2 regions of the Micromonospora inositola genome follow, and region 1 is predicted to be linked to the other one. Evidence: riboswitches for the same ligand, from Rfam matches in the RefSeq annotation. Region 1 holds a riboswitch; the other holds the start of a gene.
What was found. Region 1 has a riboswitch for ZMP and ZTP ahead of GA0070613_RS24320 (bifunctional 5,10-methylenetetrahydrofolate dehydrogenase/5,10-methenyltetrahydrofolate cyclohydrolase). Riboswitches for the same ligand answer to the same signal wherever they lie in the genome.

Region 1 (7,814 bases):
CGCAAGGCGCGCCGGATCGGTCAATGCCATCTTGAGGTGCGCCGTGGCCGCGTCGACCCGGAACCGGGGCGCCAGCACCAGGTCCAGGCCGGGGGACAGGTGCGCGTACAGGCGGGCCGGCAGCAGCGGCGCCAGCTCGGTCAGCAGCGCCGCCAGCTGCGCGGTCCGTTCCGGTGGCGCGAACGCCAGCAGCGTCGGCGGGTTGACGCCGTGGTAGAGCAGCGCCACCTGGTCCTCGCGCCGGAACCAGGAGGTGTACGGCCAGAAGAAGTCGTCGAGGTCGCCGAGCTCGTAGGCGTGCAGCACCGGGTCGCGGCCCAGCAGCTCGGCCAGGACGGCCCGGTCGTGTTCGGCGCGCACCGGCATCCGCCGATGATCACACAGTGCGAGTCAGCAGCCGGCGCCGAGTCCCGGCTCGGCGGGGAGATTCTGCTCGGCCCAGCGCGCAAGGGCGTCCAGGGCCGGCGCCAGCGCCGCGCCCCGCTCGGTGAGCTGGTAGCTGACCCCCAGCGGCGGCCCCTCGCGTACGGTCCGGGAGACCAGCCCCACCCGGGCCAGCTCGCCGAGGCGGTCCGACAGCACGGATTCGCTGATGCCCGGCAGGGCGCGGCTCAGCTCGGCGAAGCCGGCGGGGCCGCCCGCCAGGGTGCCCAGCAGCATCCCGTTCCACCGCTTGCCGAGGAACGCGAAGACGCGGGCGAGACGCGCGTCGCACGCCCGCGGGGTGCCACCGACCTCCGGCCTGACCGTCATGCCTCAAGGATACGGGTCACACCGACGGAGACAGGTACTACTAAAAAGCTAGCTGCTACCGTTGGAGCAGTTGAGGCAACCGTCAGAGCGAGGAACCCGATGACCGACCTGATCACCCTGCACCCCGAGGCGCAGGCGCAGCTGTTCACCGACGCCCGCACCGCCAACACCTTCATCGACGAGCCCGTCACCGACGAGCGGCTGCGGGCCATCTTCGAACTCGCCAAGTACCCACCCACCGCCGCCAACACGCAGCCGCTGCGGGTGCTGTTCATCCGCGACGGCGAACCCCGCGAACGGCTGCTCACCCACATGAGCGAGGGCAACCGGGCCAAGACCGCCTCCGCGCCGGTCGTCGCCGTGCTTGCCGCCGACACCGACTTCCACGAGTTCGTCCCGCGGGTCTTCCCGATCCGCCCGCAGATGCGCGACGACCTCGCCGGCGACGTGCAGGGCCGCGAGCGGATGGCCCGGTTCAACGCCACCCTGCAGATCGGGTACTGGCTGCTCGCCGTCCGGGCCGCCGGGCTGGCCGCCGGGCCGATGGGCGGCTTCGACGCCGAGGGCCTCGACAAGGAGTTCTTCGCCGACAACGGCTGGAAGTCCCTGCTCGTGGTCAACATCGGCAAGCCCGGCCCGGACGCCTGGTTCCCCCGCCTGCCCCGGCTCGACTACGACGAGGTGGTCCGGCACGCCTGACCCACCGCCCGGCCCGGTCAGCGCGACCGCCGGCCGAGCCGGCAGCCCGCTCAGCCGGCCCGCCACTGGTCGTAGCCCAGCTTGCCGACCAGCGCCAGGACCACCACCAGCAGCACCACCCGCACGAAGCCGGAGCCGCGCCGCAGCGCCATCCGCGCGCCCAGCGCGGCTCCGGCGACGTTGCACACCGCCATCCCCGCGCCCAGCAGCCACCACACGTGCCCGGTGTACGCGAACACCACCAGCGCGCCCAGGTTCGTCCCGGCGTTGACCACCTTCGCCATCGCCGAGCCGTGCACGAAGTCCGCACCCACCAGCGCGGTGAACGCCAACACCAGGAACGTCCCCGTACCCGGGCCGATCAACCCGTCGTACAGGGCGATGCCCAGCCCGGCCACCGCCACCGCCGCGACCACCCGGGCGGGTGTGCGCCGCTCCGGCTGCGCCACCACCCCCAACCGGGGCCGCGCCAGCACGAACAGGGCCACCGACACCAGCACCACCAGCACCACCGGCCGGTACGCCCCCGCCGGCACGGCCCCCGCGAGGGCCGCGCCGAGCCCGGCCGTCACCACCGCCAACCCCGCCGACGGCCCCGCCACCGCCCAGTCCAGTTTCGTCCGCCGCGCATACGTCACCGCCGCGGTCGACGTGCCGAAGATCGCCGCCAGCTTGTTCGTGCCCAACGCGGTCGCCACCGGCACCCCGGGCGCGGCCACCAGCAGCGCCGGCAGCAGCAACAGCCCACCTCCGCCGACCACCGCGTCCACCCAGCCCGCCATGGCGGCCGCGGTCAGCAGGGTGGTCAGCGACAAGGGGTCCACGGGCGGCCATTCTGCCCACCCCGTGCGGCCCGGCGAGACCACCTGTGGCCAGCCTCACCGCCCCGGTCGGGAGCCTCAGCGGCCCCGCCGCCGCCGCAACCACAGACCGGCCGACGCCACCACCACGAACACCAGCACCGAACAGACCAACGCCTTGAGCACCTGGCAACCCTGCCACGGGGACGTAGGGTGTGCACGTGCGCCTGGCCACCTTCAACCTGCTGCACGGGCGATCCCTCACCGACGGGCTCGTCGACCCCGACCGCCTCACCGCCGCCGTCACCGCCCTCGACGCCGACGTCCTGGCCCTGCAGGAGGTCGACCGCGACCAGTCCCGCAGCGGCAACCTCGACCTCACCGCGGTCGCCGCCCGCGCCCTGGGCGCCCCCGAGCACCGCTTCGCCGCCGCCGTCGTCGGCACCCCCGGCGAACAGTTCCGCCCCCTGACCCACGACGACGACGGCCACGGCGAACCCTGCTACGGCATCGGCCTGGTCAGCCGCCACCCCGTCCGCTCCTGGCAGGTCACCCGGCTGCGGCCCGCCCCCGTACGCTCACCGGTCTACGTCCCCGGCCCCGGCGGCGGGCTCATCCTGCTGCGCGACGAACCCCGCGTCGTCCTCGCCGCCGTCCTGGACACCCCGCACGGCCCGCTCACCGTCGCCGCCACCCACCTGTCCTTCGTCCCCGGCTGGAACGCGCTGCAACTGCGCCGCGTGGTCCGCGCCCTGCGCGCCCTGCCCGCCCCGCGGATCCTGCTGGGCGATCTCAACCTCCCCGCCGGACCCGCCGCGCTGCTGTCCCGGTGGCGGCCCCTCGGCCGCCGCCCCACCTACCCGGCCGGGCAGCCTCGCGTCCAGCTCGACCACATCCTCGCCGACCGGCAGGGCCTGGACCGGCTCCCGCCCGTCACCGCCGTCGACACCCCGCTGTCGGCCATCTCCGACCATCGGCCCCTCATCGTCGACCTCGGCTGAGCAGCTCCTCCGCAGCCACGCCACCTACCGTCACCGCGACGGAAGGCGGCACCCCTGCGGCCGGGCCCACGCCCGTGGTGGCGATGGTGAAAAGAGGGGAGGGGCCAGGTAGGTGGCTCACCGGCGCCTCAGCCCAGCCCGGCCGCCCGCCGCGCCGCCCGAACCGCGTTGCGGAACAACATCGCCACCGTCGTCGGCCCCACCCCACCGACCCGCGGGGTGATCGCCCCCGCCACCTCGGCACACGACTCGTCCACGTCCGGCAGCAACCGCCGACCCTCGTAGCGCACCCCGCCACCGACCACCACCGCACCCGGACGCACATGCTCCGGCCGCACGATCCCCGGCACCCCGGCCGCCGCCACGAGGATCTCCGCCCGCCGTGTGTACCGCGGCCAGTCCGCCACCCCGGTGTGCACCACCGTCACCGCCGCGTTCGCCGTCGGCCGCTTCTGCGCCAACAACATCGCCAACGGCCGACCCAACGTGGCCCCCCGACCCAGGATCACCACCTCCCGGCCGGCCACCGGCACTCCGTGGAACGCCAGCAACGCCTCGATCCCCGCCGGTGTGCACGGCAGTGGCCCCGGCAACCCCAACGCCAGCCGGCCCATGTTCACCGGATGCATGCCGTCCACGTCCTTGTCCGGATCCAGCACCTGCAAGGCCCGGTCGTAGTCCAGGTGTGCCGGGATCGGATGCTGCACCAGCACCCCGTGCACCGTCTTGTCCGCGTTGAAGTCCTCCAGCACCCGGTGCAGCTCCGCCTGCGACGCCGACGCCGGCAGGTGCACGTGCGGGGAGGCGAACCCCAGCTCCGCCGCCTGCCGCTGCTTGATCCGGATGTACCCGGCGCTGGCGTCGTCATCGCCCACCAGGACCGTCGCCAACGCCGGCGTCACCCCCGCCGCGCGCAGGGCCGCAACATCCTCGGCGACCTCCGCCAGCACCCGCTCCGCCACCGGCCCACCCGGCAACAGCCGAGCCGTCGTACCCGTAGAAGACATGCCACACCTCGCCCGCGGAGGCCCAGGCGGTCGACCCCCGCGACGAGCTCCCCGATGGTTACTGCCATCCCCGGTGCCGCCAGTCGCGTCAGCGGTCAGCCTGCCACATCCCACCCGCCGATCGCACCCGCCACCGCCCACCAGCCGGGCAGCGACGCCACCACCTCGTCCGCTCGCCGCCGCCGCTGCGCCGCCGACGCGACCCCCAGATCCGCGACCGCCGCCTCGAACGCCGGCCGCAACGCCACCTCCCGCCCCGGCGCGTCCGCCGCCAGGATGCTGTGACACCGGGCGTACGTCGCGACGATCCAGAACATCGCCTCCCGGTGCCGGCCCGCCGCGATCAACTCCGCGCTGCCGTCCACCACCACCGGCCGCGCCGCCGGGCTGATGTCCGCGCTGAAGACGAACGGGGTACGGGCCACCCGCGCCGCCTCGTCGTACGTGGCCGCCAACCCGGCCAGGTGCCCTCGCACCCGGTCCGGACCCACCCCGCCACCGTCCAGCGACGCCAACAGCTCCGGATACCGGTCGGCCAACCCGTGCGCCGCCAGCACCTCCCGGGCCAGCACGTACCGCCGGCGCACCGTCGGATTCCGCAGCGCCGCCACCGCCGGCAGCACCGCCGCCACCGACGTCGGGAACAACCACGCCGTCACCTGTTCGTGCAGCGGCGCCGCCGCGTCCACCACCCGCAGCCCGTCCTCGATCCGGCGGCGCACCCCCGCGCACCGCCGCCGCACCCACACCGGATCGGGGAACCCCGCCGCCACCCGGTCGCGGATCGTCGCCAGCCGGCCCGTCGGATCGGCGATCACCGTGTCCGTACGGAAGCACGGCGCGAACACCCACGACCCGAGCACGTCCTCCGGCGACCCGAGATCGGCCCAGGTGAGCGCGGTCACCTCCAAGAGCACGCCCCGGTGGCGGAGCTTGCCCAGCTTCGCGGCCGGCTCGTCGCGCACCACCACGACGTCCACGTCCGACGACGCCGGCAGCACCGCGTCATCCGGCAACCCCACCGTCGATCCGCTGAAGAAAGCGCCCCGCACGCCCGGCTCCCGCCGCGCGTGCTCCCGCACCCACTCCGCCGCCACCGCCCGCGCTTCACCCGTATGCATTCCGGAGATGGTGCCACCGGGTGCGGCCGTTCGCTGTGTCCCGCTGATCTGCTCGTCCCGGGCGACCTTCGTGACATCTGTTGGCCCTGACCGTGAGCAGAACTGCTCCGGCACAGCGTCGTGGCCGCGGATGCGCCCCCAATTTCCCGATCAACGCTCACTCGAGGCGGGGCGGGCGCGGTATTCCTCGTCGGTGACGAGCTCGCCCCATTCGGACTCGGGGCCCTGGCCCTCGCCGGGGCCCTCCCACATGGCGAGGTGGGTCATGAAACGGTCGGGGGTGGCCCCGTGCCAGTGCCACTCGCCCGGGGTGTGTGGACGGTGTCACCGGGCCGCATGACGACGACCTGGCCGCCGCGGGACTGCACCAGCCCGATCCCCTCGGTGACGTGCAGCGTCTGCCCGACTGCGTGGCAGTGCCAGGCGGTGCGGGCGCCGGGGGCGAAGCGCACGACGTTGACGCGCATCCGGGAGGGCTCCTGGCCGGCGGCGACGACATCGAACCAGACGTCGCCGGTGAACACCTCCATCACAGCGTGTGATCAGTATCGCCGCTCGGTGTATGGCCCGGGCCATGACCATCAAACCGGCGGCGACGCGGGCCAGGGAGAGCCTGTCGTTCCAGGTACCGGCAGAACCCCCCACGAGCCCCCAACGTTCGCCGGTCCTCTCCGGTCCGGGCGTGGGGTTCCCAGCGACACCACCGCCTGGTGACCGCACAGCGGGTTTGTCGCGCCCAGGACGGGCTAAACGGCCCCCACCGTAGGACAGCGGAGGGAGCGTGGGGCGCCGGTGGCTGTAGACCCGGGTTGTGAGCTGTGCGCCGGGGATCTGCCGAGCGGCTGGGCGCTGACATACCCCGATGGCGACCCAGCCGGTGAAGCGACGCGGGAGACCATGCTGACCCTGGGCAACGGGCGCATGGCGACCCGAGGGGCGCCCCCGGAGGCGACATCCGACGGCGTCCACTACCCGGGCACCTATCTGGCCGGCTTCCACAATCGGCTCTCCGGCCGAACCAGCTCGGATGGCGAGGACAGCATCGTCAACCTACCGAACTGGCTGCCATTGACGTTCCGCCCGGCCGGCGGCGACTGGTTCACGCCGCAACAGGGGCGGCGTGTGCACGAGCACCGGGTGCTGGATCTGCGCAGCGGGGTCTATCTGCGGGAACTGCTGGTGGTCGACCGCCAGCAGCGACGGACCAGACTCCGGCAGCGGCGCCTCGTGTCGATGGCGAACCCTCATCTGGCGGTGTTGGAGACGACCATCGTCCCAGAGAACTGGTCGGGCCGGTTGGAAATCAGGTCGGCCGTCGACGCCGGGATCGTCAACTCCAACGCGGCGCTGGAAGCCGGAACCTGCGGTCGGCATCTCACCGACGTTGCCAGCGGTGCGGATGATCCGGAGACGGTGTGGTTGACCGCGGCGACGACCGGCTCCCGGCAGCGGCTCGCCGTCGTCACCCGCACCAGGGTCGGCGTTCCCGACGCCCCTGGGCCCCACGCCTCGCGGGTCACGGCCCCCGGGCCCGACGCCATGGGTCACGTGATCGGCGTCGATGTGGTGCCGGGGAGACGGGTGTCGGTGGAGAAGACGGTAGCGGTCTTCTCCAGCCACGATCGCGCCGTCGACGAGCCGCTGACCGCTGCGCGGGAGGAACTGCGGTACGCGGCGGCGTCCGATGCGTTGCTGGCCGAGCATGCCGCCGCGTGGAACCGGCTGTGGGAGCGGTTTCGGCTCGACGTCGGCGAGGAACACAGATGGCAGTTGCCGGTCCGGGTGCACACCTTCCACCTGCTGCAAACGTTGTCGCCGCACACGATCGCCCTGGACGCGGGCGTGCCCGCGCGGGGGCTGCACGGAGAGGGGTACCACGGCCACATCTTCTGGGACGAGCTGTTCGTCTATCCGTACCTGAACCTGCGGTTGCCGGAGCTGACCCGGGCGTTGCTGGAGTATCGGCACCGGAGGTTGACGGCCGCGCGGCGGCAAGCGGAGGCCGCAGGCATGGTGGGCGCCTTGTTTCCCTGGCAGAGCGGCAGCAGCGGCCAAGACGAAAGTCCCAGCCGTTCACGCTCCCCGGTCACCGGGAGGTGGGTGGACGACTACACCGGTCGGCAGCAGCACGTCAATCTCGCGGTGGCCTACTGCGTGTGGCGGTACTGGGAGACGACAGCCGACCTGTCCTTCCTCGTCAGCTGCGGGGTCGAGTTGCTGGTCGAGACGGCACGGTTCTGGGCCGGTCTGGCCACCTACAACCCGTCCGATGACCGCTACGACATCAGGGGGGTGCTGGGGCCCGACGAGTATCACGACGGCTACCCGGGCCGGCCCGGCCTGGGGCTGGACAACTCTGCGTACATCAACGTGATGGTTGCGTGGATGCTGACCCGCGCCGAGGAGGCGTACGCGATCACACGCGGGCACCCG
Region 2 (7,814 bases), 590 kb from region 1:
CGTCATCCGTGACTGCCTGGCGGCCTCGCGGGTCACGCCGACGGAGCTGCGGATCTGCGGCGGCGGCGCGGTGAACGACGCCTGGGCCCAGTTGATCGCCGACGTGGTCGGGGTGCCCGTGCGGCGTTCCGTGGACACCGAGGTCGGCGCCCGTGGCGCGTACGTCGTCGGGAGGCTGGCCACCGGGGCCGTGAGCACGGTGGAGGATGCGGTCGCCGCGCACGTGCGTGTACCGGACTCGTTCGAGCCGGACCCGGACCGGACGCGGCGCTACGCCGTGCTGTTCGGGGAGTTCGTCCGCCTGCGCCAGCAGTCGGCGACGGCGTGGCCGAAACTGGCGGCCCTGCGCGGGGAGGGGGACCGGTGACGCTCCCGGAGGACGACGGCGTCTGGATCGGGCTCGATCTCGGCACGCAGAGCGTGCGGGCCCTCGCCGTCACCGGCCAGGGTGTCGTGGTCGGCATGGGTAGCGCGCCGCTGACCAGCCGCCGCGACGGCAACCGGCACGAGCAGGATCCGCGACAGTGGTGGGCCGCCGTGTCCGTCGCGGCGCGTGCGGCGCTGGCCGACGTGGCGCCGGCCAGCGTCCAGGGGGTCGCCGTCGACGCCACCTCCGGAACGGTGCTCCTGGTCGACGAGACCGGCGAGCCGGTGACCCCGGGCGTCATGTACGACGACACCCGCGCGGCCCCCGAGGTCGAGCAGGTCAACGATGTCGGCGCGGCGACCTGGGCGGCTCTCGGATACCAGCGGATGCAGCCCGCCTGGGCCCTGCCGAAGCTGCTCTGGTTGCTGCGGCACCACCCCGGCGCGACAGGGGCGCACCGGCTGGCGCACCAGAGCGATGTGATCAACCGTCGACTTGTCGGGCACGAGGTGCCGACCGACCTGAGCAACGCCCTCAAGACCGGTGCCCACCTCGTCAACGGCGAGTGGCCGGTCGCCGTCCTCGACGCGCTCGGCGTGCCCGGTGAGCTGCTGCCGCCGCTGGTCCGGCCCGGCACCCGCCTCGGCGCGGTCTGCGCTGCCGCCGGCGAGCAGACCGGCATCCCCGTCGGCACCCCGGTGTTCGCCGGCATGACGGACGGGTGCGCGGCGCAGCTCGGGTCCGGCGCGCTGCGGGTCGGCAGCTGGAACTCCGTGCTCGGCACCACGCTGGTGCTCAAGGGCGTCGCCCGGGAGCCCGTCCACGACCCGGCCGGGGTGGTGTACTCGCACCGCGGCCCGAACGACACCTGGCTGCCCGGCGGCGCGTCCAGCACCGGGGCGGGAGCCGTCTCGCGCGACTTCCCGGGCGGCGACCTCGATGCCCTCAATCGCGCGGCGGCGTCCCACGAGCCGGCGAACGCCGTCTGCTACCCGCTGGTCTCCACCGGGGAACGCTTTCCGTTCGTCGCCCCCCGGGCACGCGGGTTCCTCGTCGGCGAGCCGGCCGGGGAAGCCGACCGGTTCGCGGCCGTGCTGCAGGGTGTCGCGTATGTGGAGCGCCTCTGCTTCGACTACCTCCACCTGCTCGGCGCCCCGCTCGACGGCGACCTGGTGCTGACCGGCGGCGCCACCCGCAGCGGGTACTGGAACCAGTTGCGCGCCGACATCCTCGGTCGGCCGGTGGTGCTGCCGGAGAACGCCGAGCCCGCGCTCGGCATGGCGATCCTCGCGGCGGCCGCCGACCGTGACCCGGTCGAGGTCGCGGCGGCCATGGTGCGGGTGCGGGCGGTCGTCGAGCCGCGAGCGGGTTCGCACAGCCGGTTCACGCCGGGATACCTGCGGCTGGTCGAGATGCTCGAGCATCGGGGCTGGCTGCCGTCGGCTGCGGCCGCACACGCACGGGAAAGGACAGCCCAATGACCACCCTCGTCCTCGTCCGCCACGGGGAAACCGTCTGGCACGCGGAGAACCGGTACGCCGGTGTCAGCGACATCTCGCTCACGGCTCGGGGGCACGACCAGGCCGCGCAGCTGGCCGGCTGGGCCGGAACGGCAGGACTGTCCGGCGTGTGGACCTCGACCCTGAGCCGGGCCCAGCTCACCGCCCGGCCCTGCGCCGAGGCTGCCGGCACGCCGCTGCGGGTCGATGAACGCCTCCGGGAGCTCGACTTCGGTGACGCGGAAGGGCTGACCCGGGGGGAGATGCGTGAGCAGTTCCCTGAGGCGTTGGACGCCTTCCACGCCGATCCCGTCGCCGACCACCTGCCGGGCGGGGAGGATCCCGCCCACGCGGCGCAGCGGTTCACCGAATGCCTCCACGACATCGCGGCCCAGCATCCGGACGGCCGGGTGCTGGTGGTCGCGCACACGACCGCGATCCGGCTGGCGCTGTGTCAGCTGCTCGCGGTACCGCTGCGGGACTACCGCCGGCTGTTCCCGTTCGTCCGCAACTGCGCCCTGACGGAGATCCGGTTGGACGGTGGTCGGTTCTCCCTCATCGAGTTCAACGCCCCGATCGGAGCGCGGCCCGTGGCGTGAGTACACGTCCGGCCGCCACCCCCGCGACAACCCTGGAGTTCTGTGATGAGCGTCCGCCTGCTCGCCGCCGGCGACCACTTCGTTCTCAACCGTCTGCTCGTCGACGCCGTGCGCGCCGAGGTCCCCGACGGTCTCGACATCAGCGAGCTGACGCTTCCCTGGCCGGTTGAGCCGTTCGGGCCGGTGGCAGAGGTCCATGAAGCGTCCGGCACCGAGGACGAGTTGATCGAGGCGCTGCGAGGCGTCCGCGTCTGCGTCACGCAGATGGCGCCGATCACCCGCAAGGTGCTCGAGGCCGCACCGGGCCTCGAGCTGGTCTGCGTCAGCCGCGGCGGGCCGGTCAACGTGAACCTCGAGGCGGCGACGGAGCGGGGTGTCGCCGTCTGCTCCGCGCCAGGCCGCAACGCCGCCGCCACGGCGGAGCACACCGTCGCCATGATCCTCGCTGCCATCCGCCGGATCGCACCCACGCACCAGGACCTTGTCAACGGCGTCTGGCGTGGCGACTACTACCGGTACGAGAGCGTCGGACCGGAGCTGGGCGGCAGCACCGTGGGACTGGTCGGGTTCGGCGCCATCGGCCGCCGGGTGGCCCGCATGCTCCACGCGTTCGGCGCGCGGGTTCTGGTGCACGATCCGTACGTCACCGAAGACCAACTCAACGGGATCGCCGAGTTGACCTCTCTTGACGACCTGCTGTCGAGGTCGCGCATCGTGTCTCTTCATGCCCGCGTCACGCCCGAGACCGCGGGGATGATCGGTGCCGCGCAACTGGCGGCGATGCCGGCCGGTTCGGTCATCGTCAATTGCGCCCGGGGCGCGTTGCTCGACTACGACGCCGTGTGCGACGCCCTCGACACCGGGCACCTGTTCGGCGCGGCCTTCGACGTGTTCCCGCAGGAACCGATCCCGGCCGATTCCCGGCTGCTCAGCACGCCGAACATTGTGATGACCCCGCACCTGGCCGGGGCCAGCAAGGAGACCGCCGCGAACGCCGCCGGTATCGTCGCCGGAGAGGTGGGCCGGTACCTGCGCGGGGAGCGGCTCCGGTTCTGCGCCAACCCGCGGGTGCTGGTCTGACCGGCTCGGTCGATCATGGAGTGGTGGTGGGGGACGGAGGCCGGAAATCGGCCCGTACCGGGCACCACAACCTCCATGATCGACGCTTTCAGGGGCGGTCAGCCGAGGTCGACGGCGGGGTAGAGGGGAAAGCCGGCGAGCAGGTCGCTGGCCTGCTTGCTGACCGTGTCGGCGAGGGCCGGGTCGAGGACGTACTTCGCCTTGGACTCGCCGGACGTGGTCTGGTTGAGCACGGTGTGGATCAGCTCGGCGGTCTGGTCCATCTCCGCCGTGCCGAGGCCCCGGGTGGTCAGCGCCGGGGTGCCGATCCGGATGCCCGAGGTGTACCAGGCGCCGTTCGGGTCCTGCGGGACCGCGTTGCGGTTGGTGACGATGCCCGAGTCGAGCAGCGCCTGCTCGGCCTGCCGGCCGGTGAGGCCGTAGCCGGTGACGTCGATGAGCACCAGGTGGTTCTCGGTGCCACCGGTGACCAGCTTCGCGCCGCGGCGCAGCAGCCCGTCGGCGAGCGCCTGGGCGTTGTCGACGATCCGCTGGGCGTAGTCGGCGAAGTCGGGGCGGCGGGCCTCGGCCAGGGCGACCGCCTTGGCGGCCATCACGTGCGGCAGCGGGCCGCCGAGCACCATCGGGCAGCCCCGGTCGACCTGGTCGGCCAGCTCCGGCCCGCACAGCACCATGCCACCGCGCGGGCCGCGCAGCGACTTGTGGGTGGTGGTGGTGACGATGTGCGCGTGCGGCACCGGGTCGAAGTCGCCGGTGAAGACCTTGCCCGCGACCAGACCGGCGAAGTGCGCCATGTCGACCATGAAGGTGGCGCCCACGGAGTCGGCGATCTCCCGCATGATCCGGAAATTGACCTTCCGCGGGTACGCCGAGTAGCCGGCCACCAGGATCAGCGGCTTGAACTCGCGGGCCGCCTCGGCGACCTTGTCGTAGTCGATCAGGCCGGTGGCCGGGTCGGTGCCGTAGCTGCGCTGGTCGAACATCTTGCCGGAGATGTTCGGCCGGAAGCCGTGGGTGAGGTGACCGCCGGCATCCAGCGACATGCCCAGCATCCGCTGGTTGCCCAGCTCGCGGCGCAGCGCGAACCAGTCCGCCTCGGTGAGGTCGTTGACCTGGCGTACCTGGGCCTTTTTGAGGGCGGGGGACTCGACGCGGTCGGCCAGGATCGCCCAGAACGCGACCAGGTTGGCGTCGATGCCGGAGTGCGGCTGCACGTACGCGTGGGCGGCGCCGAACAGCTCCTTGGCGTGCTCGGCGGCGAGCGCCTCGACGGTGTCGACGTTCTGGCAGCCGGCGTAGAAGCGGCGGCCGATGGTGCCCTCGGCGTACTTGTCGCTGAACCAGTTGCCCATGGCCAGCAGGGTGGCCGGAGAGGCGTAGTTCTCGCTCGCGATGAGCTTGAGGGACTCGCGCTGGTCGGCCAGCTCCGCCCCGATGGCGTCGGCCACCCGCGGCTCGACGGCCCGGATCACCTCGAGCGCGCTGCGGAAGGCGGTGGATTCGGCGTTCAGCGACATGCGACCTCCTGGTGACGTGCGGAAGGCCCAGGCGCTCGGCGTGCGTCCTCGTGACGGGACCGCTCCCCGATGGTTCTCCATCCCCACGCGCCAGTAACGGCCCGCGCCGATCCTACCGGGTCCACCCCCGGGGGTGGCGTGGCCGGGTGGACCTCCGCCGTGCTGGCCGAGGCGTACCGGACCGGGGTGGTCTGCACCGACGAGTTCCTGCCGCATCCCGACCCGTACCCGAGCCGGGCGGCCTGGTCCGCGGACCGGGTGGCGACGACGGCTACCCGCGCGAGTGGCGGCAGCGGAGGTGCCGGCGGGCATCCCGCGTCGGGTCCTGCCCGCGCCGGAGGGCACCCCGACCGCCTGGTGACACACGCCGGGGCCCGGCCGGCGGCCGGGCCCCGGGGGGAGTCGCGGGGGTCAGGCGGTGGCGGCGTCGAGCTGGCTCTTGCGGGCCTTCGGGTCGTCCGGGGTACGCGGGGCGTTCACCCGCACGTCGATCATCCGCTGGCCGATCTCCTGGAGCTGGTTGCGGCCGAGCGCCTCCCGCACCTTGGGGAACCACTCCTGCTCCTCCTCCTCGACGTGGTGCTCGACGTTCTCGATCAGCACGGTGGTCTTGGCGACGAAGCGCTCGTCGGAGGCGTCCATGGCGGCCAGCTCCGCGCAGAGGAGGTCCGCCACGTGGTGCTCCTCGTACGACTCGAGGATGTCGTCCTCGAGGTCCGGCAGGAGCTTGCGGACCTCGGGGTACATCACCTCGTTCTCCAGGTAGGTGTGCACCGTCAGGGCTTCCAGGATCTGGTTCACCAGCTCCTGCCGGCGGCTGGCCGGGCCGTCCTCGGCCTTCTGGAACTCCCGGAAGAGCCGGCGCATTTCCTTGTGGTCCTCTTTGAGCAGCACGATGGCGTCGGTGGACACCGGTACCTCCTAGGGGGTTGGGCTGACGGATGATCCCCTACCCCCGACATGAGCTGCGGAAACGGGTGGGGCCCGGCGACGTTCCGCCGGGCCCCACCACTGGTCGCGCCGTGCTGCTACCGCACCACGTTGTAGGCGTCGACCATGCCGGCGCCGTAGAACGAGTTGCGCTCCCCGCCGGAGCAGGTCGCGTTGTAGGCCGTCGGGCCCGCCGTCGGGTGCAGCGGCGCCGGGTTGTAGACGCCGTCCGGGCAGGACTGCGCCACCGACGTACGCTCCAGGAACGCCGCCAGTTGGCCCGGGGTCATGTCCGGGTGCGCCGACAGCGCCAGCGCCGCGACGCCGGCGGCGTGCGGGCCGGACATCGAGGTGCCCTGCTTGTAACCCCAACCGTTGGTCTTCGTCACGGTGTTGAAGGTGGTCGACAGGATCTGGTCGGTGTTGGTCGGGCTGGCGCCGCGGGTGCGGAACCACCTGTCACCACCGGGTGCGGTGACATCGATGACGCCCTGGCCGTACGAGGAGTAGTAGCTCTTCGCCCCAGTCGGGCCGACCGCCGAGACGGTCACCACGCCCGGCGCCTCGGCGGGCAGGTCGACGCAGGCGCCGGTGATGGTCCGCACCTCCGGATCCTGGTCATCCGGAAGGTTGTTCGGACTGTTCGGGTCCACGAACTTGTGCGCCAGGTCGTAGTTGGAGTTGCCGGCGGACGCGATGTTCAGCACGCCCTCGCTCTGCGAGTAGCGGATGGCCCGCTGCACCGCCTGCCACACCGGACGCTGGCGTGCGTCGTTGCGGCAGTTGAACTCCCACGGGTCGATGAAGTAGCTGTTGTTGGTCAGCTGCATGCCGTGGGTGGCGGCCCACATGAACCCGCAGACCGCAGCCTCCGGGTAGATGAAGCCGGCGTCGTTGACCACCTTGACGGCCGCGACCTTGACGCCCGGCGCGATGCCGGTCACGCCGACGCCGTTGACGGCGGCGGCGATGGTGCCGGCCACGTGGGTGCCGTGGTCGCTGGTGGTCGGGTTCCACGCCGCTTCGGTGGTGTCGGTGACACCGCCGAGGCAGGACGTGGACTTGTCCTTGGCGATCTGCGTCGCCAGGTCCGGGTGGGTGCTGGAGATGCCGCTGTCCAGCACGCCGACGACGACGTTCGAGCTGCCGGCGTTGACCGCGTGGGCCTGCGGGACGTGGATCATGTTCATGTCCCACTGCTGCCCGTACATGGGCTCCTTGGTCGGGTCGCCGGTGGCGTTGGCGACGTCGGCCGCGGAGACCTCGACGGTCTCGCCCTCGTCGAGGGCGGTGCCCAGGCCGGCGGTGGACGCGACCGAGTCGACTCCCGCGCCCGCCACCTGGGTGGCGAAGTTCGGGTTGGTCGACCGGACGACGAGCACGCCGATCTGGTCGTAGTTGGCCACCACGGTGCCCTTGGCGGCCGCCACCCGGGCGGCGGCCTTCGCGGTGTGGGCGCCCTGCGGGGCGAGGACCAGGAACGTGGTGTCCGTTCCCGCGGCCGCCGCCGGTGCCAGCCCGCCGGTGACGGCGAGACCGACGCCGAGCGTCACGGCGGACGCGGCGGCCAGTGTCTTGCGACGGAGGTTCTTCACACAGACTCCCAGGGGGCCGTTCCGGCCGGGTCGCACTCCCTGGCGGGGAGCGGACCGGCGGGAAACGGGCAGGCTGCCCGCTTCCGAGGGTTCAGCGTAGGAAGTCGATGTGTTGTTACACACACCCGAACGGACGAACAACAACCGTCAGACGGTGGCCAACGTGTGGGGGATCTCGTCCAGTAGCTCCCGAGCGAGGAAGCCGATCCGCCCGTAGCGGGGGACCA

Region 2: another riboswitch for ZMP and ZTP. It lies ahead of GA0070613_RS21480 (glycine hydroxymethyltransferase); the one in region 1 lies ahead of GA0070613_RS24320 (bifunctional 5,10-methylenetetrahydrofolate dehydrogenase/5,10-methenyltetrahydrofolate cyclohydrolase).

Annotation. Positions count from the first base shown of each region.
Region 1 covers NZ_LT607754.1:5,094,516-5,102,329, forward strand. The annotation lists gene GA0070613_RS24295 (GNAT family N-acetyltransferase) at 1-366, opposite strand, end outside; gene GA0070613_RS24300 (winged helix-turn-helix transcriptional regulator) at 391-753, opposite strand; gene GA0070613_RS24305 (malonic semialdehyde reductase) at 853-1,452, shown strand; gene GA0070613_RS24310 (sulfite exporter TauE/SafE family protein) at 1,503-2,276, opposite strand; gene GA0070613_RS24315 (endonuclease/exonuclease/phosphatase family protein) at 2,474-3,253, shown strand; gene GA0070613_RS24320 (bifunctional 5,10-methylenetetrahydrofolate dehydrogenase/5,10-methenyltetrahydrofolate cyclohydrolase) at 3,382-4,260, opposite strand; ZMP/ZTP riboswitch at 4,274-4,357, opposite strand; gene GA0070613_RS24325 (hypothetical protein) at 4,356-5,381, opposite strand; gene GA0070613_RS24330 (cupin domain-containing protein) at 5,645-5,911, opposite strand; gene GA0070613_RS24335 (glycoside hydrolase family 65 protein) at 6,174-7,814, shown strand, end outside.
Region 2 covers NZ_LT607754.1:4,502,293-4,510,106, forward strand. The annotation lists gene GA0070613_RS21460 (FGGY-family carbohydrate kinase) at 1-367, shown strand, start outside; gene GA0070613_RS21465 (FGGY-family carbohydrate kinase) at 364-1,848, shown strand; gene GA0070613_RS21470 (histidine phosphatase family protein) at 1,845-2,465, shown strand; gene GA0070613_RS21475 (2-hydroxyacid dehydrogenase) at 2,511-3,545, shown strand; gene GA0070613_RS21480 (glycine hydroxymethyltransferase) at 3,644-5,062, opposite strand; ZMP/ZTP riboswitch at 5,081-5,170, opposite strand; partial or broken gene GA0070613_RS33615 (metallophosphoesterase) at 5,219-5,341, shown strand; gene GA0070613_RS21485 (hemerythrin domain-containing protein) at 5,474-5,974, opposite strand; gene GA0070613_RS21490 (S8 family peptidase) at 6,091-7,587, opposite strand; gene GA0070613_RS21495 (NAD(P)H-hydrate dehydratase) at 7,735-7,814, opposite strand, start outside.